One region of the Streptomyces sp. NPDC107575 genome, then DNA from elsewhere that is predicted to be linked to it. Evidence: riboswitches for the same ligand, from Rfam matches in the RefSeq annotation. Region 1 holds a riboswitch; each other region holds the start of a gene.

Region 1 (5,484 bases):
ATGAACGCCGCGAGCGGCAGGCCGAGCAGCGGCACGAAGTAGCCGAGCACGGCGATCACCACCATCGCCGGCACCACGACGTACGGCGGCACCTGCTGCCAGGCACCGCGCGGAACCGGCCGCCCGAAGGCGGAACCGCGCCCGCGCTGCCACCACATCCGGTATCCCCACACGATGAGGAGCACCACCGCCAGGGCGAGGGCGGCGAGGGCGATCTGGTTGACGAGGCCGAACAGGTTGCCGGTGTGCAGGTCGATGCCCCAGCGGGACAGCTTGGCGAGCACCGGGTAGTCGGCGAACCGCACGACGTCCGTGACCTGCCCGCTCGCCGGGTCGACGGCTACGGCGTCCTGCTTCTCCGGCCAACTCCGCTGGATCTGCTGGACGACGTACGCCGAGGAGGGGTCGGCGGGCGGGACGATCTCCACGGGGTTCGAGAGGCCTTCGGCGCGGGCCGCCTCCAGCACCGCGTTCAGACCGACGCCGCCGTCGCCTGCCGGAGCACCCGATCCGCCCATGTCGTGCCCTGCGTGTTCACCACCGGAGGCAGGGGCGGCGGACGCGGAGACCGCCGGTGTGGTCTGGCCGAGCGCTTCGCGCAGGTCGGTGATGCTGGCACCCGCGTACGTCGACCAGGTCAGGCCCGTGGCGGACAGGAAGAAGAGTCCGAGCGCCGCCCAGACTCCCACCGATCCGTGCAGCGACAGGGTGCGCCTGCGGCCGGTCGTCCCTCGGATCGCGCGACGCGAGCGGCGGCGGGCGAACCAGAGGACGAGTCCGCCACCCGCGATCACCCACATCCAACTCGCGGCGAACTCGCTGTACAGGCGGCCCACTTGGCCCAGGTGGAGGTCGCGGTGGAGTTCGTCGATCCAGGTGCGCAGGGGCAGCGCGCCGGTCGATCCGTACTGTTCGAGGGCGCCGCGTACCTCGCCGTTGTACGGGTTCACGAACACCGCGAGCGTGTGGTCGGCGTCGACTCCCACGACACCGGAGAGCATGACGCGCGTCGTCGCCCCGGCCTCGGGCGACGGCCGCACGGCGCTGACGTCTCCTTCCGGATGGGCCTTGCGGGCGGCGGCGACCTGTTCGGCGATGGGCAGTTGGGCCTTGCCCACGGGGACGTTCAGCTCATGGGCGTAGACGATCTTCTCGGCCTGGAACGAGCCCGCGTAGAGCAGGCCCGTGACCGCGGCGACGAACAGGAACGGGGCAACGAACACCCCGGCGTAGAAGTGCAGTCGGAGCACCAGCGGGCGCAGTGACGCCCAGGCCGACCGGTCGGCGGGCGGCGCCTGCCGACTCTCTTCTGCGGGGCGGGAGTCAGAGGTGTCTGACGTCTCGGAGGTGATGGACAACGTGGTCCTCCAGTTTCGGGCAGCACGGAGTCCGGGCGCGGGCCCCGCCTTTCGGCGGCGGCCCTGGACACATCCGGATCCGGTGCGTTGCGAGGGAACTCGGCCGCGCGGGCCCGCTCCGGGCGTGCGCACGGCCGACGCCCGAGGGTGCGGCGCAGCCTCGGGTGAACCGGCTGTCGTCAGGCGACAGCGTTCCCTGCGGGTGGGCCTCTGGAGGTGATGGGGTCCGCGAGGAGCAGCTCGCGCGGCGTACGGGCGCGCCGGGTGCGGCGGGCGTGAATGCGCGGCCGGTGCGGCGGAGTCGGCAGGCGGAACGGGAGCGTCAGCGGCGCGACGATCCGGTCGGCGACGCACCGCGCGAGACGGAACGCGGCCTGCTCGCCGTACGCGAGCCACAGCCCGCTCAGCACGGCGGCCAGCAGGTGGGCCAGGAGCATGCCGGAGGGAGACATGCCGCCCATGTCATGACCGGCATGGCCCATTTCGTGCATGCCGCCCATCGCGTCGGGCGGCATCGCACCCATGGGCATGTCGCGCATGGGCATGTCGCCCATGGACCCCATCGATTCCATGGGCGTGCGGCACAACACGTGATCCAGCCACTGCCCGGCGACAGAACCGCCCGAAGCCGCCGGGTGCGCGACGACCTGCGCCCACGAGAAGAAGAGGTGCAGCCCGGCCTGCGCGACCACCGACAGGCCCACGACCGGCAGGACTCCCCGCTCGCGCCCTGCGGGCCCACACGCCGCTCCCCCAGTGGCCGCGAACCCGGCGGCCAGGGCCCACCACGGCACGGTGTCACCGGACATGAGCGTGTGCGCGAGCGCCGTGAGCAGCACGCAGACGGCCGCGAACATCGCGGCCCGTCCAGCGCGAGCGTTCCGGCGTGTGGTCATGGCCGACCCATCTTGGCATCCGCGCCCCTGTGATCACCGGCAGGTTCGCAACCCGGCGTGCGCACCGTGGAAGCCACGTAGGATCGCCGGGTCATCACCGCGACGGGTGACAGGAAGCCGGTGCGAATCCGGCACGGTCCCGCCACTGTGACCGGGCAGCGCGTGTCGACGCGGCCCGGGAGTCAGGTCACTGGCCCGTCGCGGGCTCATTCCGAGGAGCGCGGACTCCGTAGGAGGCTTCACGTGTACGACGGTCCGTACCGTCCCCATGACCTTCCCCTTCCCCGTGTGCGACGGCGGCGCTTCGCCGTGCGTGTCACGGCCGCCCTCGCCGCGCTGTCGGCGACGGTGCTCACCGCCGGCTGCGGCCCGTCCGGACCGGACGCCGCCGGCGCCGACAGCCGCCCGAAGGCGTCGACCGCCAAGGGCTTCCCCGTCACCATCGACAACTGCGGCGTCAAGACGACGTACAACAGGCCGCCCTCGCGCGTGGTGACCATCCATCAGCACCCTGCCGAACTCCTGCTCTCCCTCGGTCTGAAGGACCGCATGGTCGGCACGGCGTTCCCCGACTCCGCAGTCCTGCCGAGCCTGCGCAAGGACTACGCGTCGGTGCCGCAACTCGCCGCGAAGGCGCCCTCGTTCGAGAAGGTCCTCGAGACCGAACCCGACTTCGTCTACGGCGGGTACTCCAGCGCGTTCGACGAGAAGGAGGGCCGCTCGCGCAAGGCGTTCGCCGACGCCGGCATCGACACGTACCTCAACCGCGAGTACTGCGGCAAGAAGAACGTGACCATGCGGGACACCTACGCCGAGATACGCACCATCGGCAAGATCTTCGGTGTCCCCGACCGCGCCGACACCCTCGTCTCCGAGCTCCGCGGACGGGTCGCGAAGGCGAGCGCCGCCGTCCGGGGCAGGCCGGACGTCCCCGTGTTCGTGTACGACAGCGGGGACAAGTCGGCCTTCACCGCGGGCGGCAAGGGCCTCGGCACGCAGTTGATCCACCAGGCGGGCGGCCGCAATGTGTTCGCCGATCTGGACGACGTGTTCGGTGATGTCTCCTGGGAGCAGGTCGTCGACCGCAAGCCCGAGGTCATCGCGATCTACGACTACGCGGGCGACAAGAGCGTCGAGCAGAAGAAGCGGTACCTGCTCGCGCAGCCCGCGCTCGCCGACGTACCCGCCATCAAGCACAAGCGGTTCGTGGTGCTGCCGTTGACCGCGACGCTGGTCGGGGTCCGGTCGGCGTACGCGGTCGAGGGTCTTGCGCGCGGGCTGCACCCGGAGAGCTTCAAGTGACGGCGCCCGCGGTGGCCGGCAAGAGACCGGCCGGCGTGCGGGGGCGACACATCGGCCAGGGGGCGCGGCTCACCGCCACCCTGGTCGTGCTCGCCGCGCTGCTCCTCGTCTCGCTCACGGCCGGACTCGCCATCGGCTCGGTGCATGTGCCGCCCGGTCAGGTGTGGGGCATCGTGACGCACGCCCTGGGCGCCGACTGGTGGGGCGAAGCGGACTGGTCGCGGGCGCGGGAGACGATCGTGCTCGACGTGCGGGCGCCGCGTGTGCTGCTCGGGGCCATGACCGGCGCGGGTCTGGCGGTCGTCGGCACGGCCCTGCAGGCCCTGGTGCGCAATCCGCTCGCCGAGCCGTACCTCCTTGGTGTCTCGTCCGGTGCCTCGCTCGGCGCGGTCGCGGTCCTCGTGTTCGGGGTCGGTGTGGTCGGCGCGATGTCACTGTCGGCGGCGGCGTTCGCGGGCGCGCTCGGCGCCCTCGTCCTCGTCTACGCCACCGCGCGCACCGGCGGCCGCATCACGTCCGGCCGCCTGATCCTGTCGGGTGTGGCGGTCGCGTCGATCCTCAGCGCGCTGCTCAACCTGCTGCTGCTCACCACGGACCGCGGCAACGAGGCACGTACGGTCCTCGCCTGGACGCTGGGCGGTCTGGGCGGGGTGTCCTGGAACTCGCTGTGGCTGCCGGGACTCGGCCTGCTCATCGGGATCGGTGTCCTCATGGTGCAGGCGCCGAACCTGAACCTGCTGCTCGCGGGCGAGGAGGCCGCCACGACGATGGGCCTGGACGTGGCCCGCTTCCGCGCCCGGATGTTCGTGCTGGTCTCGCTGGTCACCGGTGTGCTGGTCGCGGCGGCCGGGCCGATCGGCTTCGTCGGCCTGATGCTGCCGCACATCGTGCGCCTGCTCGTCGGCGGCGACCACCGGCGGGTGCTGCCGACGGCCGCCCTGGGCGGTGCCGTGTTCCTCGTGTGGGCGGACATCGCGGCACGGACGGTCGCCGCGCCGATGGAGATCCCGGTCGGTGTGCTCACGGCGCTGTGCGGCGGCCCGTTCTTCCTGTGGCTGATGCGACGGGACGCCCGGCGTCGGAACGCGGGAGGTGTCGGATGACGACGCCCTCGGACCTCCAGGTCGAGAGCCTCACGCTCACGGCGGGCGCACGCCGCCTGGTCGACGACGTCTCGCTGACCGCCCGACCGGGCGAGACCATCGGCCTCGTCGGCCCCAACGGCAGCGGCAAGTCCACGCTGCTGCGCGCCGTGTACCGGGTGCTGCGCCCGAACGCGGGGACGGTGCGCGTGGACGGCGCCGACGCGTGGTCGCTGCCGGTGCGCCGGCTGGCCCGCACGGTGGCCGCCGTCGTGCAGGACGCGGGGGCCGATGTGGAACTGACGGTGGCCGAGGTCGTCGCGATGGGCCGCGCCCCGCACAAGCGCCTGCTGGCGGGCGACACGGCGGAGGACGCGGCCCTGATCGAGGCGTCACTGACCTCCGTCGATGCCGCCGACCTCGCCGACCGGCCCTTCGCCCACCTCTCCGGCGGCGAACGCCAACGCGTCCTCATCGCCCGCGCCCTGGCCCAGCAACCGTCCCTCCTCGTCCTCGACGAACCCACCAACCACCTCGACATCAGGCACCAGTTGGAGATCCTGTCGGCCCTGCGCCGCCTGCCCGCAACGGTCCTGGTGGCCCTCCACGACCTCAACCTGGCTGCCCACTACTGCGACCGCCTGTACGTCCTGCGGGGAGGTTCGGTCGTCGCATCGGGCCCACCGCACGAGGTGCTCACCCCGCGGCTCCTGGCCGAGGTCTACGAGGTGCACGCCGAGGTCGCCGTCCACCCGCGCACGCGGCGACCGCAGGTGACGTATCTGCCGGAGGAGGAGGGGAGCTTCCCCTAGCTTCCGACGGTTTCCGATCGGGCGGCCCGTGCGA
Region 2 (5,484 bases), on a different contig from region 1:
CGCCGCCCTGGAGAAGGACGTCGACCCGCAGATCCTGCGCTGGCTGGCCTTCGCCCGCCAGAAGACCGCCGAGATCGTCGCCCTCTCCAAGGGCCTGGCCCAGGGTACGGACGCGATCACCGCCGAGCTGGCGGTCAACCGGGCCGCGCTGTCCTCCCGCGCCACGTCGCCGATCACCCGCGACCCGGCGGTGCGCGCCCGTGCCGCCGCCGTCACGGAGTCCGACACCCGTCGCGCCCAGGCGTACCCGGAGCGGGCGGCGGCCCAACGCGCCCACCTGGGCCTTCCGCTGCTGCCGACCACGACCATCGGCTCGTTCCCGCAGACGACCGAACTGCGCACCGCCCGGGCCGACCTGCGCACCGGCCACATCGACACGGCCGGCTACGAGGAGCGCATCAAGAACGAGATCCGCGACGTCATCTCCTTCCAGGAGAAGACCGGGATCGACGTCCTCGTGCACGGCGAGCCCGAGCGCAACGACATGGTGCAGTACTTCGCCGAACAGCTGACCGGCTACCTGGCCACGCAGCACGGATGGGTGCAGTCCTACGGCACCCGCTACGTCCGCCCGCCGGTCCTCGCCGGCGACATCTCCCGCCCCGCACCGATGACGGTGCGCTGGACCTCGTACGCGCAGTCGCTGTCGGACCGGCCCGTCAAGGGCATGCTCACCGGCCCGGTCACCATGCTCGCGTGGTCCTTCGTCCGCGACGACCAGCCGCTCGGCGACACGGCACGCCAGGTCGCCCTCGCCCTGCGCGACGAGGTGGGCGACCTTGAGGCGAACGGCACTTCGATCGTCCAGGTCGACGAGCCGGCCCTGCGCGAGACCCTGCCGCTGCGCGCCGCCGACCACGCCGCGTACCTGGAGTGGGCGACCGAGGCGTTCCGGCTGTCGACGGCGGGGGTGCGGCCGGAGACGCAGATCCACACGCACATGTGCTACGCCGAGTTCGGCGACATCGTCCAGGCCATCGACGATCTCGACGCCGATGTCATCAGCCTGGAGGCCGCCCGCTCGCACATGCAGGTCGCCCGCGAACTGGCCGAGCACGGCTACCCGCGCGAGGCGGGTCCCGGCGTCTACGACATCCACTCCCCCCGCATCCCGAATGCCGAGGAGGTATCCATCCTGCTGCGTACGGGACTTGAGGCCATTCCCGCCGAGCGGCTGTGGGTCAACCCGGACTGCGGCCTGAAGACCCGCGGCTGGCCCGAGACCCGCGCCTCCCTGGAAAACCTGGTGTCCGCCGCACGCACCGTGCGAGCGGACCTCGACCCGGCCTGACGCATCGCGGTGGGGGTGCCGGCCGCGCGGAGCGCCGGCGCCCCCACCGCTGCACCCGAGCGCTTTTTCACGAAGCAGGGGGACAGTCGTGAAGCAAGAGCCGACGACCGTAGTCGTCAACGGAAAACCCATGATCGCCGTACCGGTCAAGCAGTACGAGTCCCTCCTCGCCCTGCGCAGGCAGCTGGGGGCCCAGGGAGCGCGTATGCAGTCACTGCGGAGAGCACTCAGCGATGTGGCCGACTTTCTGGAACGGCTCGATGCGGCACAGGAAGAGACATCGCCCGGCACCGACCGGGCAATACCCGATACCGGCGCCTTCACCGCGGAGCTCCAGAACCACATCCGGCACGCACGCGCACTCACCGAAGCCAAGGGGGCACGGGGCGGTCGGCCCCGCCCACACACCCCTTGAAGTTAGGTTCACCTAACTTTTGTGTGCGACACAACATCTGGCCTAACTGAAATCCAGGAAACCTAGATGTAGTGTTGCTCTCGCTGGTGGTTCACCGGGCTTGACGGTCTGGTGAGGCAAGAGGGAACCCGGTGAAAGACCGGGACTGCCCCGCAGCGGTGAGCGGGAACGACCGCCGTCATACGCACTGGGCCGGGTGAATCCGGGCCCGGGAAGCGACGGCCAGTAGGTGTCCTCCGTCGTCCGGAGGATGTGCCCGCAAGTCCGAAGACCTGCCACCGGCGCGCGCACCGGACCGTGGTGCGCGCGCTTCGAGGCCCCGAGGGAGGGCCGCGTGGCTGTGGCTCGGACCGGGGCAGAGGTACTTCGTACCCGCGTGTCCCCCTTTCCGCCGCACCCGCCCGCCTTCCTTCCCGTCCTCGATCGAGAACGACACGGGAACGAGGAGAGGGAGGCGAGAGACCGTGAGTGGTCTCGTGTATTTCTCCAGCGTCTCGGAGAACACCAAGCGCTTCGTGGAGCGTCTTGACCTGCCCGCGACGCGGATCCCCCTGCGCCCCCATCGCGAGGGCATGCCGACCGTCACCGAGCCGTACGTGCTGATCGTGCCGACCTACGGCGGCGGCGAGCGCGCGGGCGCGGTGCCCAAACAGGTGATCCGCTTCCTGAACATCGAGGCCAACCGCGCCCTGCTGCGCGGCGTGATCGCCTCGGGCAACACCAACTTCGGTGCCGACTACTGCCTCGCCGGGCGCGTCATCTCGGCGAAGTGCAAGGTCCCCGAGCTGTACCGATTCGAACTGCTGGGCACGGAGCGCGACGTCCGTGCCGTACGAGAGGGGCTGGAGAAGTTTTGGACACGACTGTCGTCAACGAGGCGACCGGAGCTGGTGGGGCAGACGGCGTGAGCACTTCCACCACGACCGTGCCGGTCCCCGCCGCGTCCCAGCGCGAGTCGGTCGGCACGCGCAAGGACTACCACACGCTCAACGCGATGCTGAACATGTACGACTGCGACGGACGTATCCAGTTCGACAAGGACCGCGAGGCCGTCCGCCAGTACTTCCTCCAGCACGTCAACCCGAACACGCTCACGTTCCCGAGCCTGAAGGAGAAGATCGACTACCTCGTCGAGAACGACTACTACGAGGCGGAACCGATCCGGCGTTACGACTGGGACGTCGTCGAGGACCTGTACCGGCAGGCGTACGCGCACGAACACCGCTTCCGCACGTTCCTCGGCGCCTTCAAGTACTACACGTCGTACACGCTGAAGACCTTCGACGGCACCCGCTATCTGGAGCGGTACGAGGACCGTGTCGTCGCGACCGCCCTGTATCTGGGCGCGGGCGACGGCGAGTTGGCCTCCCGGCTCGTCGACGAGATGATGACGGGCCGCTTCCAGCCGGCCACGCCCACCTTCCTCAACGCCGGGAAGGCCCAGCGCGGCGAGCTGGTCTCCTGCTTCCTGCTGCGCGTCGAGGACAACCTGGAGTCGATCGGCCACGGTATCAACTCCGCGCTCCAACTGTCCAAGCGCGGCGGTGGAGTTGCCCTTCTCCTGACGAACCTGCGCGAGCAGGGCGCCCCGATCAAGAAGATCGAGAACCAGTCGTCCGGTGTCGTCCCCGTGATGAAGCTCCTTGAGGACTCGTTCAGTTATGCCAACCAGCTCGGCGCGCGACAGGGCGCGGGCGCGGTGTATCTGCACGCGCACCACCCGGACATCATGCGGTTCCTGGACACCAAGCGGGAGAACGCGGACGAGAAGATCCGCATCAAGACGCTCTCGCTCGGCGTCGTCGTCCCGGACATCACCTTCGAACTCGCCAAGCGCAACGAGGACATGCACCTGTTCTCGCCGTACGACGTGGAGCGCGAGTACGGCAAGCCGCTGTCGGACCTGTCGGTCAGCGAGCACTACGACGACCTCGTCGCCAACCCGAACATCCGCAGGACGACGCTGAGCGCCCGCGAGTTCTTCAAGACCATCGCAGAGCTGCAGTTCGAGTCCGGCTACCCGTACCTGCTGTTCGAGGACACGGTGAACCGGTCCAACCCGATCCCCGGCTGGATCAACATGTCCAACCTGTGCTCGGAGATCCTCCAGGTCAACACGCCCAGCACATACGACACGTCGCTCGGCTACGAGACCGTCGGCAAGGACATCTCCTGCAACCTGGGCTCGATGAACATCGCCACCGCGATGGCCTCACCGGACTTCGGAGCGACCGTCGAAGCGGCCGTGCGCGGTCTGACGTCGGTCTCCGACCAGTCGAACATCGACGCGGTGCCGTCGGTGGCGCACGGCAACGACCGCTCGCACGCCATCGGCCTCGGCCAGATGAACCTGCACGGCTACCTCGCCGCGCAGCGCATCCACTACGGCAGTGAGGAGGGCGTCGACTTCACGAACATGTACTTCTACGCCGTCGCCTTCCACGCCCTGCGCGCCTCCAACCAGCTCGCCGCCGAGCGCGGCACGGCCTTCGACGGGTTCGAGACCACGCGGTACGCGGACGGCTCCTACTTCGACACGTACACCGACCGGGTATGGGAGCCGGCCGCCGATCGAGTGCGCGCCCTGTTCGCCGACTCGGGCATCACCCTGCCCACGCAGGACGACTGGCGTGAGCTGAAGCGTTCGGTCCAGGAGCACGGCATCTACAACCAGTACCTCCAGGCGGTGCCGCCGACCGGTTCGATCAGTTACATCAACGACTCCACGGCGTCCATCCACCCGATCGCCTCCAAGGTGGAGATCCGCAAGGAGGGCAAGCTCGGCCGCGTCTACTATCCGGCGCCCGGCATGGACAACGACAACCTGGAGTACTTCGAGGACGCGTACGAGATCGGCTACGAGAAGATCATCGACACGTACGCGGCCGCCACTCAGCACGTCGACCAGGGCTTGAGCTGCACCCTCTTCTTCCGGGACACGGCCACCACCCGCGACCTGAACAAGGCCCAGATCCAGGCCTGGCGCAAGGGCATCAAGACGCTCTACTACATCCGGCTGCGGCAGGAGGCGCTGGAAGGCACCGAGATCGAGAACTGCCTGGCCTGCACGCTGTGACGACCGCCCGCCCCGCCCCTGCCCGCCCTCAGAACGACGCTGCGAAGGCACGATCATGACCACCCTCCCCTCCCTGACCGAGCTGTCGGTCACGCCTCCCTCCTACCGTCACGACCCGGCCGCCCGGCTGCGCCCCGTCAACTGGAACCGGGTCACCGACGAGAAGGACCTGGAGGTGTGGAACCGGCTGACCTCGAACTTCTGGCTCCCCGAGAAGGTGCCGCTGTCCAACGACATCACCGCCTGGCAGCAGCGGCTCAGCGCCGAGGAACGCACCCTCACCATGCGGGTGTTCACCGGTCTGACCATGCTGGACACCGTGCAGGCCACGGTCGGCGAGATCGTACAGATCCAGGACGCGCGGACCGAGCACGAGGAGGCGGTGTACACCAACATCGCCTTCATGCAGGCGGTGCACGCCCGCAGCTACTCGTCGGTGTTCTCCACGCTCTCCACCACCCCGGAGATCGACGACGCCTACGAATGGGCGGTCGGCAACGACATCCTCCAGCAGCGCTGCAAGGCCGTCCTGCAGCACTACTACGGCGACGACCCCCTCAAGCGGAAGGTCGCCTCGACCCTGCTGTCGTCACTTCTGCTGTACGCGGGTTTCTACCTGCCGCTGCACTTCTCCACGCACGCGCTGCTGACCAATACCGCCGACATGATCCGCCTGATCCTGCGCGACAAGGCGGTGCACGG
Region 3 (5,484 bases), 610 kb from region 1:
GCCGGCCGGGCCACGATCCACCTTGAACACGCGGGCGGACAGCGGCAGTTGGGGCCGCTCGTCGGCCGTCGGGAGCATTCGTGCGATGCCGTCCATGAGCGCGTCGATCCCCGTGCCCGTCATCGCGGAGCCGAAGTACACCGGATGCGCCTCGGCGCGCGCCGTCTGTTCGGCGAGCACGTCGCGCAGCCGGCCGTACGTGACCGACTCCTCGTCCTTGACGTACGCCTCCAGGAGCGCGTCGTCACGGGCCGAGAGCACGTCGACCAGGCGGGCGCGATGGGCCGTGTCGTCGGGGGCGTAGGGGACGCAGTGCGCGTCCCGGCCGCCGAGGCCGTGCGCCACCGTGTTCATCGGGATCATCGCGGGCGCGAGCTTGTGCCGCAGGTCGTCGAGGAGCGCGGCCTCGCGGGCGCCGCCGCGGTCGACCTTGTTCACGAACACCACGGTGGGGATGCGCAGTCGGCGCAGGGTGCGCATCAGGACGCGGGTCTGCGCCTGTACGCCCTCCACGGCCGAGACGACGAGCACCGCCCCGTCGAGCACGCCGAGCACGCGCTCGACCTCGGCGATGAAGTCGGGGTGGCCCGGCGTGTCCACGAGGTTCATGTCCGTGCCGTCGACCGGGAACGACACCACGGCCGACTTGATGGTGATGCCGCGCCGGCGCTCCAGGTCGAGGGAGTCGGTGCGGGTGCTCCCTTCGTCGACGCGGCCGAGTTCGTCGATCACCCCGGCCGTGTGCAGGAGCCGCTCGGTCAGGCTGGTCTTACCGGCGTCGACGTGCGCGAGAATTCCAAGATTCAGCAATGCCACTGGCAGTCGAGTCCTTGAGGGAAGGGAATGCCACGGCGGCGGAATCCGCGGTGGCCCTCGGAAGGAGCTGGACTGCAGTGCGCATGGATCGGTCCTCACGCTCGGGATGCGCGGCAGTTGCCGCACAGGGATCAGTGCAGCAGTGTGCCGCGCACCCCGGCAACCGATTTATCCGGCGTCGGCCACCCGCGCCGACCACCGCTGCTCGACCCGCGCGAGCCGCCAGTAGGCGATCGCCGCCGCCCACACGACCACGAACAGGCCCACGATCACGTACCCGACGTTGTCGAGGTCGAGCCCGGCGATCCACCCGGTCACCGCGTCGCTCAGGTCGAGCTTGTCGTGCAGCACGCCCACGAGTTCGATGGTCCCGATGAAGAACGCGACCGCGATCGACAGACCGGTGATGGTGAGGTTGTAGAACACCTTGCGCACCGGGTTGGAGAACGCCCACTGGTAGGCGAAGTTCATGAACGTGCCGTCGAGCGTGTCGAACAGGCTCATGCCCGCGGCGAACAGCAGCGGCAGGCACAGGATCGCGTACCAGGGCAGGCCGGCGGCGGCTCCGCTGCCCGCCATCACCATCAGTGTCACCTCGGTCGCGGTGTCGAAGCCGAGGCCGAAGAGGAAGCCCAGCGGGAACATCTGTCCTGGCCGGGTGATGGACCTGGTGAAGCGGCCGAGGATCCGGTTCATGAACCCGCGCGAGTCCAGGTGCTCCTCGAGCCGCCGCTCGTCGTACGAGCCCGCGCGCATCGCCTTGAAGACCTTCAGAATGCCCATCAGGGCAACGAGGTTGAGCGCCGCGATGAGGTACAGGAACGTACCGGAGACGGTCGTGCCGACGACGCCGAGCACCTGGTGGGTGGGCGAGTTGTCGTTCATGAGGGTGCCGGCGAGCGCAGCGCCGCCGGCGACGAGCGCCGCCATGGCCACCACCACGCTGGAGTGGCCGAGCGCGAACCAGAAGCCGACCGAGACGGGCCGCTTGCCGTCCGCCATCAGCTTGCGGGTGGTGTTGTCGATGGCGGCGATGTGGTCGGCGTCGAAGGCGTGCCGCATGCCGAGCGTGTACGCCGTGATGCCGAGGCCGATGCCGAAGGCCTTGTTGCCGACTTCGTAGTGCTCGGGGACGACGAGCAGGAAGAGCACGCCGAACGCGACGACGTGCAGCGCGGCGATCACCGCGATCAGTCCGGCCGTGCGCAGCGTGTCCTCGCGGCGCCAGCGGAAGGCAGGGGAGGGGGTGTTCAGGGCAGGGGTCGGGGAGTTCCCGGGCAGGGTCATGCGTCGATCACGCTCCAGCACCTCGTGGATCACTTCGTGAGATGCCGCGGCCGGTCTCCTGGCTTACGGGCGTGCCCGCCGCTCCGGCCTTCCCAGCGGCCGACGGCCGCCAGTGGCGCACAGGGTGGAACGGCGCGCTCCGGACGTCGCTGTCCGAAACCCGATCACAGTGGCGAGGGCCGCTCCGGAATGGGCCCCTGAGGGGCCGTCACCGGTCTTCCCGAGCACCACGGCCCGACCAACCTAACACCTACCCGGAAGCGCGCTCGCGGGCCCGGCGGATCTCCTCGTAGGCCTTCTCCCGGCCCTCCCAGTGGGAACCGTCGACCGACTTGCCCGGTTCGAGATCCTTGTAGACCTCGAAGAAGTGGGTGATCTCCAGGCGGTCGAACTCGGGGATGTCCTCGATGTCCCGGGTCGCGTCGTGCCGCGGGTCGTGCGCGGGGACGCACAGGACCTTCTCGTCCGGGCCCTTCTCGTCGCTCATCACGAACATGCCGATCGCCCGGCACTCGATGGCGCAGCCGGGGAACGTCGCGTCGCCGGTCAGGACGAGCGCGTCCAGCGGGTCGCCGTCGCCGCCGAGCGTGCCCTCGATGTAGCCGTAGTCCGCGGGGTACTGCGTCGACGTGAACAGCATCCGGTCGAGCCGGATCCGGCCGAGATCGTGGTCCATCTCGTATTTGTTCCGGGATCCCTGCGGGATCTCCACGATCACGTCGAACGCCTCGGCGCGTGCCTGACTGCTGCCCAATGTGGCCTCCTTGCCGCATTCCGACGCCCCCGAGTGTGCGCCGTACCGGGCGAGGGCGGAACCCCTCAGGCGGCCGGGGGAATGGGGAATTCGAGTTCGGGCCGGTCCCAGGCGACGGCCGGCGGGCGCGCGGGCACCGTGCCGGTGCGGCGCGCGCCCATGCCGCGGTAGAAGCCCTCGGCGGGCGGGTGCGCGACGACGCGGACGTGGTCGAGGCCCGCGGCCCGCGCCTGCGTACGCATGTGGTCGACGAGCAGCCGCCCGATGCCCCGGCCCTGCGCCTCGTCGGCGACGAACATCAGGTCCAGCTCCGGGGGCTCGGCGAGCAGCGCGTAGAAGCCGAGCACCCGCTCGTCGGCCTGGTCCACGGCGACGTACACGTGGTGCGCCTCGATGTAGTCGGGGCCCACCCGGTAGCCCGCGACCATGGAGGCGTACGGGTCCCGGTAGGCGCTGGAGCCGCGCACGAGGCGGGTGAGGCGCCGGGCGTCCCGGGCGGTGGCCCGCCGGACGGTGACGGCCGGGGGCCCGCCACGGCGCGTAATGCTCGCGTTCATGTGTCGAGTATTACGCACTCGGGGGCGGGGTCAGGCCGTGGGCACCGTGGAGTGCGCCTGGCGCAGGAACGCGGCGTTGTCCGGGGTCTGGCGCAGCTTGTCGAGCAGGGCCTCGTAGGAGGCGGCCGGGTCCCGGCTCTGCAGGGCGCGCCGCAGTCCGCGCACGACGCTCAACTCGGCGGCGGGCAGCAGGAGTTCCTCGCGGCGGGTGCCGGAGGGGGTGAGCTCGACGGCGGGGTGGACGCGGCGCTGCGCGAGGACGCGGTCGAGGCGCAGCTCCATGTTGCCGGTGCTCTTCAGTTCCTCGAAGTAGTAGTCGTCGGCGCGGGAGCCGGTGTCGACGAGGGCGGTGGCGAGGATGGTCAGCGAGCCGGCCTCCTCGGCGTCGCGGGCCGCGCCGAAGAACCGCTTCGGTCCGTGCAGGGCCGCGGCGTCCACACCGCCGGACAGGGTGCGGCCGCTGGTCGAGGCCGCGTTGTTGTGCGCCCGGCACAGCCGGGTGAGGGAGTCGAGGAGGATCACCACGTCGCGGCCCTGCTCGGTGAGGCGCTTGGCACGCTCCACGGCGAGTTCGGCGAGCGCGATGTGGGCCTTCGCCGGACGGTCGAACGTCGAGGCGTACACCTCGCCGCGCACGGATCGCCGCATGTCGGTGACCTCCTCGGGGCGCTCGTCGACGAGCACCACCATGAGATGGACCTCGGGGTGGTTCGCGGCGAACGCCGCGGCGAGCTGCTGCAGCAGTACCGTCTTGCCGGTCTTCGGCGGCGCGACGATCAGGCCGCGCTGCCCCTTGCCGACGGGCGTGAACAGGTCGACGACGCGTCCGGCGAGCCCGGCGGCCGGGTACTCAAGGCGGAAGCGCTCGCTGGGGTGGAGCGGGGTGAGGTCGGCGAAGCGCGGGCGGGCGCGGCTCGCGTCGGCGGGGGCGCCGCCGACGGTCTCGACGTGGGCGAGGGTGTGCGGCTTCCCGCACGTGCCCTCGACGAAGTCGCCCTTGCGCAGGCCGAGTCGACGGATGAGGTGGGCGGGGACCTGCACGTCGTGCGACGTGGGTTCCAGGTCGGCAGCGCGCAGGAAACCGTGCCCGTTCCCGCCGATGTCGAGGACGCCGGCGGCGCGGACGGGTTCTTGGTCCTGAGGTGCGGGGGTGGTGCTCATGGTGGTGGTGGCCGTGGTCATGACGATCACAGGTCCTTTCGCGGGCCGAGCCGCGGACGCGGCAGGCGTCCGGCGGCGGGCGTACAAGGGCAGGGAAGGGGTGGGATCCGGCGAGTGGCAGGGGCGGCAGAGCGCGCCCCGCGGCCGGGGAGAACCTGGAGGAACGGCAACGGGTGAAGAGCCCGCCAGAAGCCGCTGACCAGGGATGACGTGCGCTGTGCGGTGACCGGGAGACGGTCGACCCGCGTGCGCTGAGAGAAGAGATTCGGTACCGGCGCCTCGAAACGGGCGAGCACATGTACCGCTAAGACCGTACCACCGGACACCCGCCGCGCGGCAAGCCCCCGCTTCGGCGCGTGCCCGCCCTATGCTGATCCGCCATGTTCACCGATCAGGGTCCCACCCTCCGCGAGCTGGCCGTTCAGGCGCTGTCCTCGGTCGAGCGCGGCTACGACCTGCTGGCGCCGAAGTTCGACCACACGCCGTTCCGCACCCCGGACGTCGTGCTCGACGCGGTGGGCCGCGCGCTCGCCGGCCTCGGCCCGTACGACACCGGGCTCGACCTGTGCTGCGGCACCGGGGCGGGCCTGCGCGTGCTGCGCGAGGCGGGTGTCGGGCGGGCCGTGGGCGTGGACTTCAGCGGCGGCATGCTGGACGTGGCGCGGCGCGCCGAACCGACCGCGGGCCACGTCCGAGGGGACGCCCTCGCGCTGCCCTTCGGCGAGGTCTTCGACCTGGTCGTGAGCTTCGGCGCGTTCGGCCACTTCCTTCCGCGCGAGTGGCCGCGGCTGTTCTCCGAGGTGTGCCAAGTGCTGCGCCCCGGCGGGCAGTTCGCGTTCCCGCTGCCCGCGCCCGCGGGCCCGGGATCGCTGGGCTACTGGGCGATGCTCGGCTTCGACGGCGCGATGC
Region 4 (5,484 bases), on a different contig from region 1:
CCGCAGCCCGCCTTCGGGTAGCCCGAGATCGCGCACAGCATCGCGCTGCTGTCGTAGCGCAGCGGCTTCGCGACGGCGGCGAGCGCGTCGGCGCTCGTCGCGTCCTCGGCGACCTGCGCGCACGCGGTGCGCGGCTTCGGCGGGGTCTCGCCGGACGGGGCGTCGGCCGCCGTGCCGGAGTCGATGACGAGCGCGACGCGCTTCTTGCCGTCCTTGGCGGGCGTATCGGCGCAGATGTCGCCGAAGGACGCCGCGCCGCGCGGCTGCTTCGCGTCCTTCGAGTCCGCGCTCACCGCGAACCGGAAGCCCTGCACGTCCCCGTCCTCCGGCTTGGCCTGCGAGGGGCCCGCCGTCGCGTACGTCCATGCGTTGTGGGAGTCCCGCTCCCAGAACGACCAGTACCGGTACCCGGCCGCCTGCGCGGGGGCGACGGTCAGGGCGAGCAGTGCGCCGAGCAGTGCGAGGACGAGCCCGCCGAGCCCGGCCGACCTGCGCGCGGTCACGGCTGCTGCTTCTTGCGGCCGCTGAGCAGGAAACCGGCGCCCACGGCGGCGATGAACATCACGCCGATGATCCACCAGTTGGCGCCACCGCCGTCGTCCTTCTTCTCGTCCGAGTCCGAGGCGGAGTCCGATGACTTGGTGGAGGCGGGCTCCGGGCCCGTCTTGTTGAGGGCGCTCACCAGGTCCGTCCCGCCGAAGTCGCGGGGGTCGTTGCCGGTGGCGTGCGCGGCGAAGATCAGCTCGGCGTAGGCGGCCGGGCCGGTCTGCGACGCCCAGCCCTTCGCGTTCTTCTCCAGCCAGGTGTACGAGTCCTTCGTGGCCTTGACGCCCTCGGCCGCGGCGACGGCGGTGACCGCGTCCGCGGTGTTGCCGTAGTCGGGCTGGTCGGTGGAGCCGGCCAGCTGGGACTTCAGGTAGAGGTGGGTGTCGAGCTGGTTCTGGAGGTAGACGGCGCCGTTGTGCGCCACGGCCTCGGCGTTCTTGCCGTCCTCGCAGGTGTACGCGTCCGGGGCCTTGCCCTTGCCGGGAGCGAAGCCGGTGCCGAGGGCGCCGAGCACACCGGCGGCGGTGGCGTCGGCGTTCGCGGCGAGCTCGCCCTTCTTGTCGGGCTGGTAGGCGAGCGCGCCGCCGTCCTTGCCCTTGGAGCAGGGGAGGGCGAGCGAGGCGAGGGCGTCGGCGCCGGTCCTGCCCTTGCCGGACTTGACCTCGGACGGCTTCTCGCCGGCCGCGGCGAGCGCGCCGAGCACGACGGACGTGGAGTTCGCGTCGCTGTCCATGCCGAGGTTGTAGCCCCAGCCGCCGTCGGCGTTCTGGTTCTTCTTCAGCAGGGCGACGCCCGAGGCGACCTCGCCGTCCCGGCCGCCGACCGCGGCGAGCGCCTGGACGGCGGCCGCGGTGGCGTTGCTGTCGATCTTGGTCTTGGAGTCGCAGGGCTTGGTGGGCTCGGCGCGGTACGCGGCGAAGCCGCCGTTCTCGCACTGCTGCCCGGCCAGCCAGTCGACGGCCTTCTTCGCGGGCTTCACGCCCACCGTGTCCTGCGCGACGAGCGCGAGCGACTGCCGCCAGACCCCGTCGTACGTGGGGTCGCCCTTGCCGTAGAGGCCCGAAGGGAGAGCCGTCTTCGGCGAGGGAGAGGCACTCGCGGCCTGCGCGCCCATGGCGCCGATCGCGACGGTCGCGGCGACGAGCGCGGCGCTGCGGCGAATGTTCATGGTGGGGCGGATGCCTCTCCCTGCGGGGAGCGGGGCGGCGCGGCACGCGGGGGCACCGGGCGGCTCCGGCTCCGTATTCCTCGACGGTCCTGAGCCGAGCAGGTACGTACGAGGCATTCCGGCTGTGACGGTTGCGGGTCAGCGCCGGATTTGCACCGGCTTCCCCTCGTACGTACGTACTGACGACGTCTTTACTGTACCCGGCGACGCCGTTGCGGCCGCGGGGCTCTGCCCCGGACCCCGCGCCTCAATCGCCGGCGGGGCTTGAATGACTCACCGGACGTCCACCGGGCCGTCGTCGTTGCCGCGCGGAGCGCCGACATAGCGCTCGATCGTCGAGCCGACGTCGTCGCCGCCCTCCCCGCCCAGGTTCTTGCGGACCGAGTCCAGGATGGTCAGGCCCTGGCCCACCAGGCCCGCCGCGATCTCGCCCAGGCCGTCCGCGCCGTTCAGAACGTTGACGTTCGCCCCGGCGAGGCCCGCCGAGGCCTCCTTCACGATCTGCGGGAGCTGGTCGATGAGCATGCGGTCGAGGGCGACCCGGTCGTACGACGCCGCCGCCTCGGCCTGGATCTTCATCCGCTCGGCCTCGGCGAGGGCCAGGACACGGATGCGCTCCGCGTCGGCCTGGGCCGGCTTGACGATCTCCGACACCAGCTGCTTCTCCCGCAACTCGGCCTGTTTCATGGCCAGTTCCGTCTGCGCCGCGAGGACCTCCTGCTGCGCGTGCGCGAGCGCGAGCGGGCCCGCCTGGTCGGCCTGCGCCTTGGCCCGGTCGACCTCGGCGTTGTACTCGGCCTGCACGACCGCGGTCTCCCGCGCGTACTCGGCCTGCTTGCGGGCCGCCGCCTGCTCGGCCTCCGCCGCGGCCTGCGTGGCCTGCGCCTGCGCGATCTGTGCCTGCCGCTGGATGGCGGCCTTGTGCGGGCGCGACATCGCCTCGATGTAACCGGTCTGGCCGTCGTCGATGGACTGGATCTGCAGCGAGTCGACGTGCAGGCCGATCTTCGCCATCTCCGCCTTCGACGTGTCGAGGACCTCCGTGGCGAGCTTCTGCCGCTCGGTCACGATCTCCTCGACCGTCATCGAGCCGATGATCGAGCGCAGGTGACCGGCGAAGATGCGCCCCGTGAGGACCGACATCTGGTCCTGGTCGGAGAGGAAGCGCTGACCGGCGTTGACGATCGACTCATGGTCGTTGCCGACCTTGAAGGCGATGACCGCGCGGACGGTCAGGGCGATGCCCTGCCGGGTCACGCACTTCTCGACGACCTCCGACTCGCTCATCGCGAGCGACAGGAAGCGGGTCTTGCGGAACACGGGGAGCACGAACTTCCCGTGCCCGGTGACGACGCGGAACGGCGCTCCCCCAAGTCCCCGCCTGCCGCCCGAGATCAGCATCGCCTCGTCGGGTGCGGGAACGCGATATCCGAACATGCCTGTACGTCTCCTTAGCGGGCGTCGCCCTCGCCACCGGAGAGAAGTGGGTCGGACCAGGCCATGACCACGACCTGCCGGCTCCCGCGGGACTCGATCACGAGCACGGTGGCGCCCCGCTCCAGGGGCTCGTCCGAGTACGCCAGAAAGGTCTCGGTTCCGCCCCTGACCTGCACCAACACCTCGCCCGGACCGCCGGCTCCACGCGTGCCGATGACCAGCTTCCCCGTTCGGCCGACCACTGCCTCGTCCGGCGTCATCGGCGGGCGCCCCCTTGTCGTTCCAGCTCGTGAGAGCCCTTGGGGGCCGAAGATACGCCTCTGCGGGCGCACCTTCGATGAAGGCACGGCAAAGATCCGCCGCACCGGGGTTGCGGTCGCGGGGCTCTGCCCCGGGCCCCGCGCCTCAATCGCCGGCGGGGCTTGAGCGGTACGTCACCGGGTCCGTGTCCGGGACCTGTTCCACCCGGCCCGACTTCTGGAGGCGGCGCAGGTGGGCCTCTGCCTCCGACACCGCGATCGTCCTTGACCCGTACGGGATTTGGGACCACGGGCGGTTCCACTCCATGCGTTCGGCGAGCTGCCACGGGGTGAGGGGCGTGGCGAGGAGGGTGAGCAGGCCGGTGAGGCGTTCCTCGTGGTGGTCGAGCAACTCCCGTACGCGGGCCGGGGCGTCGGTGAACGTGTGCTGGTGCGCCGGGAGGACCTCCGCCGGGTCGAGCCGCCCCACCCGTTCGAGCGAGTCGAGGTAGTCGCCGAGCGGGTCCGTGACGGTGGCGTCGTCCGGGTCCTCGTACAGGCCGATGTGCGGGGTGATGCCGGGCAGCATGTGGTCGCCAGAGAAGAGGCGGCCGTTGCCCGCGCGGCCCGAGGGGTGGTCCTCCTCCAGGTGCAGGCACACGTGCCCGGGGGTGTGGCCCGGCGTCCAGATCGCGCGCAGCCTGCGGCCCGGCAGGTCGAGGAGGTCGCCGGGGGTGATGGTGCGGTCCGGCAACGCGGGGGCGAAGCCGGGCAGTTCGCGCGGCTTGCCGGAGTCGCGGGCCGCGATCAGGGGAGCGATGTGCTCCTCGGGCGCACCGGCCGCGACCAGCTTCGCCACCATGAACGCGTACCAGCGCGCCGGCTTGTTCTCCCGGGTGCGCCGGACCACCGCCGTGTCCGCCTCGTGCATCGCGATCCAGGCGCCGGACGCCTCCCGCACCTTCGCCGACAGGCCGTGGTGGTCCGGGTGGTGGTGGGTGATGAGGACGCCGGTGAGGTCCTCGACGCGCGTGCCGCAGGCGGCCAGGCCCGTCGTCAGCGCGTCCCAGGACGTCGGGTCGTCCCAGCCCGTGTCGATGAGGACCGGGCCCGCGTCGGTGTCGACCAGGTAGACGAGGGTGTAGCCGAGCGGGTTGTCGGGGATCGGCACACGGATGCTGTGCACACCCCCGCTGTGGTCGGTCACCTGCGTCGCCTCTGCCATCGGACACCCTCCGCCGCTCCAGCCGAACTGCCGCCACTGTACGGGAACTTGTAGAACTCGTTTCAATGGTCGCCCGAGCACACGACTTTCGGGGTGCGTACCACCCTTCCGGATCGCAACTAGAACTGGTATCAGTTCTGAAACACCGTCAGAAATGTCGTGCGTGAGGATGCCAGCCATGACCGAGCTCGCGGAATACGGACAGCTGTTCATAGGCGGGGAGTTGACCGACCCGCTCGGCAGGGAGGTCATCGAGGTCGTCTCGCCGCACACCGGCGAGGTCTTCGGCCGGGTGCCGCACGCCGCGCCCGCCGATGTCGACCGGGCCGTCGCCGTCGCCCGCCGCGCCTTCGAGGAGGGCCCCTGGCCGCGGATGAGCCTCGACGAGCGCATCGAGGTCATCACGAAGATCAAGGACGCGTTCGCGGTGCGGCACGAGGAGATCGCCCGCGTCATCAGCAGCGAGAACGGCACCCCGTACACCTCGGGCGTCATGGTGCAGGCGCTCGCCGCGATGATGGTCTGGGACTCCGCGATCAACGTCGCCCGCAACTTCACGTACGAGGAGACCCGCGACGGCGCCCTCGGCAAGCTCCTCGTGCGGCGCGAGCCGGTGGGCGTGGTCGCGGCGATCGTCCCGTGGAACGTCCCGCAGTTCACCGCCGCCGCGAAGCTCGCGCCCGCGCTGCTCGCGGGCAACCCGGTGATCCTCAAGACCTCGCCGGAGACGCCGCTCGACGCGTATCTGCTCGCCGAGATAGCCACCGAGGCCGGTCTTCCGGAGGGCGTGCTCTCCATCCTCCCCGCCGACCGCGAGGTCAGCGAGTACCTCGTCGGGCACCCCGGCGTCGACAAGGTCTCCTTCACCG

The links. Region 1 has a riboswitch for cobalamin ahead of ACZ7L4_RS03195 (ABC transporter substrate-binding protein). Riboswitches for the same ligand answer to the same signal wherever they lie in the genome.
Region 2: it holds a riboswitch for cobalamin, as region 1 does, so the genes downstream of both, nrdI (class Ib ribonucleoside-diphosphate reductase assembly flavoprotein NrdI) here and ACZ7L4_RS03195 (ABC transporter substrate-binding protein) in region 1, are expected to answer to the same signal.
Region 3: it holds a riboswitch for cobalamin, as region 1 does, so the genes downstream of both, nicT (Nickel transporter NicT) here and ACZ7L4_RS03195 (ABC transporter substrate-binding protein) in region 1, are expected to answer to the same signal.
Region 4: it holds a riboswitch for cobalamin, as region 1 does, so the genes downstream of both, ACZ7L4_RS16325 (prenyltransferase/squalene oxidase repeat-containing protein) here and ACZ7L4_RS03195 (ABC transporter substrate-binding protein) in region 1, are expected to answer to the same signal.

Annotation. Positions count from the first base shown of each region.
Region 1 is NZ_JBVKBG010000001.1:682,824-688,307, reverse strand. It holds gene ACZ7L4_RS03205 (PepSY-associated TM helix domain-containing protein) at 1-1,358, opposite strand, end outside; gene ACZ7L4_RS03200 (hypothetical protein) at 1,538-2,254, opposite strand; cobalamin riboswitch at 2,342-2,467, shown strand; gene ACZ7L4_RS03195 (ABC transporter substrate-binding protein) at 2,498-3,556, shown strand; gene ACZ7L4_RS03190 (FecCD family ABC transporter permease) at 3,592-4,659, shown strand; gene ACZ7L4_RS03185 (ABC transporter ATP-binding protein) at 4,656-5,450, shown strand.
Region 2 is NZ_JBVKBG010000002.1:1,318,987-1,324,470, reverse strand. It holds gene metE (5-methyltetrahydropteroyltriglutamate--homocysteine S-methyltransferase) at 1-1,291, shown strand, start outside; gene ACZ7L4_RS12630 (hypothetical protein) at 1,380-1,706, shown strand; cobalamin riboswitch at 1,777-2,000, shown strand; gene nrdI (class Ib ribonucleoside-diphosphate reductase assembly flavoprotein NrdI) at 2,171-2,614, shown strand; gene nrdE (class 1b ribonucleoside-diphosphate reductase subunit alpha) at 2,611-4,782, shown strand; gene nrdF (class 1b ribonucleoside-diphosphate reductase subunit beta) at 4,838-5,484, shown strand, end outside.
Region 3 is NZ_JBVKBG010000001.1:74,727-80,210, forward strand. It holds gene ACZ7L4_RS00340 (GTP-binding protein) at 1-816, opposite strand, end outside; gene nicT (Nickel transporter NicT) at 985-2,103, opposite strand; cobalamin riboswitch at 2,135-2,350, opposite strand; gene ACZ7L4_RS00350 (inorganic diphosphatase) at 2,354-2,857, opposite strand; gene ACZ7L4_RS00355 (GNAT family N-acetyltransferase) at 2,923-3,414, opposite strand; gene rho (transcription termination factor Rho) at 3,445-4,596, opposite strand; gene ACZ7L4_RS00365 (class I SAM-dependent methyltransferase) at 4,956-5,484, shown strand, end outside.
Region 4 is NZ_JBVKBG010000003.1:671,320-676,803, reverse strand. It holds gene ACZ7L4_RS16330 (SCO2322 family protein) at 1-503, opposite strand, end outside; gene ACZ7L4_RS16325 (prenyltransferase/squalene oxidase repeat-containing protein) at 500-1,714, opposite strand; adenosylcobalamin-variant (AdoCbl-variant) riboswitch at 1,818-1,893, opposite strand; gene ACZ7L4_RS16320 (flotillin family protein) at 1,988-3,151, opposite strand; gene ACZ7L4_RS16315 (hypothetical protein) at 3,166-3,411, opposite strand; gene ACZ7L4_RS16310 (MBL fold metallo-hydrolase) at 3,557-4,615, opposite strand; gene ACZ7L4_RS16305 (aldehyde dehydrogenase) at 4,794-5,484, shown strand, end outside.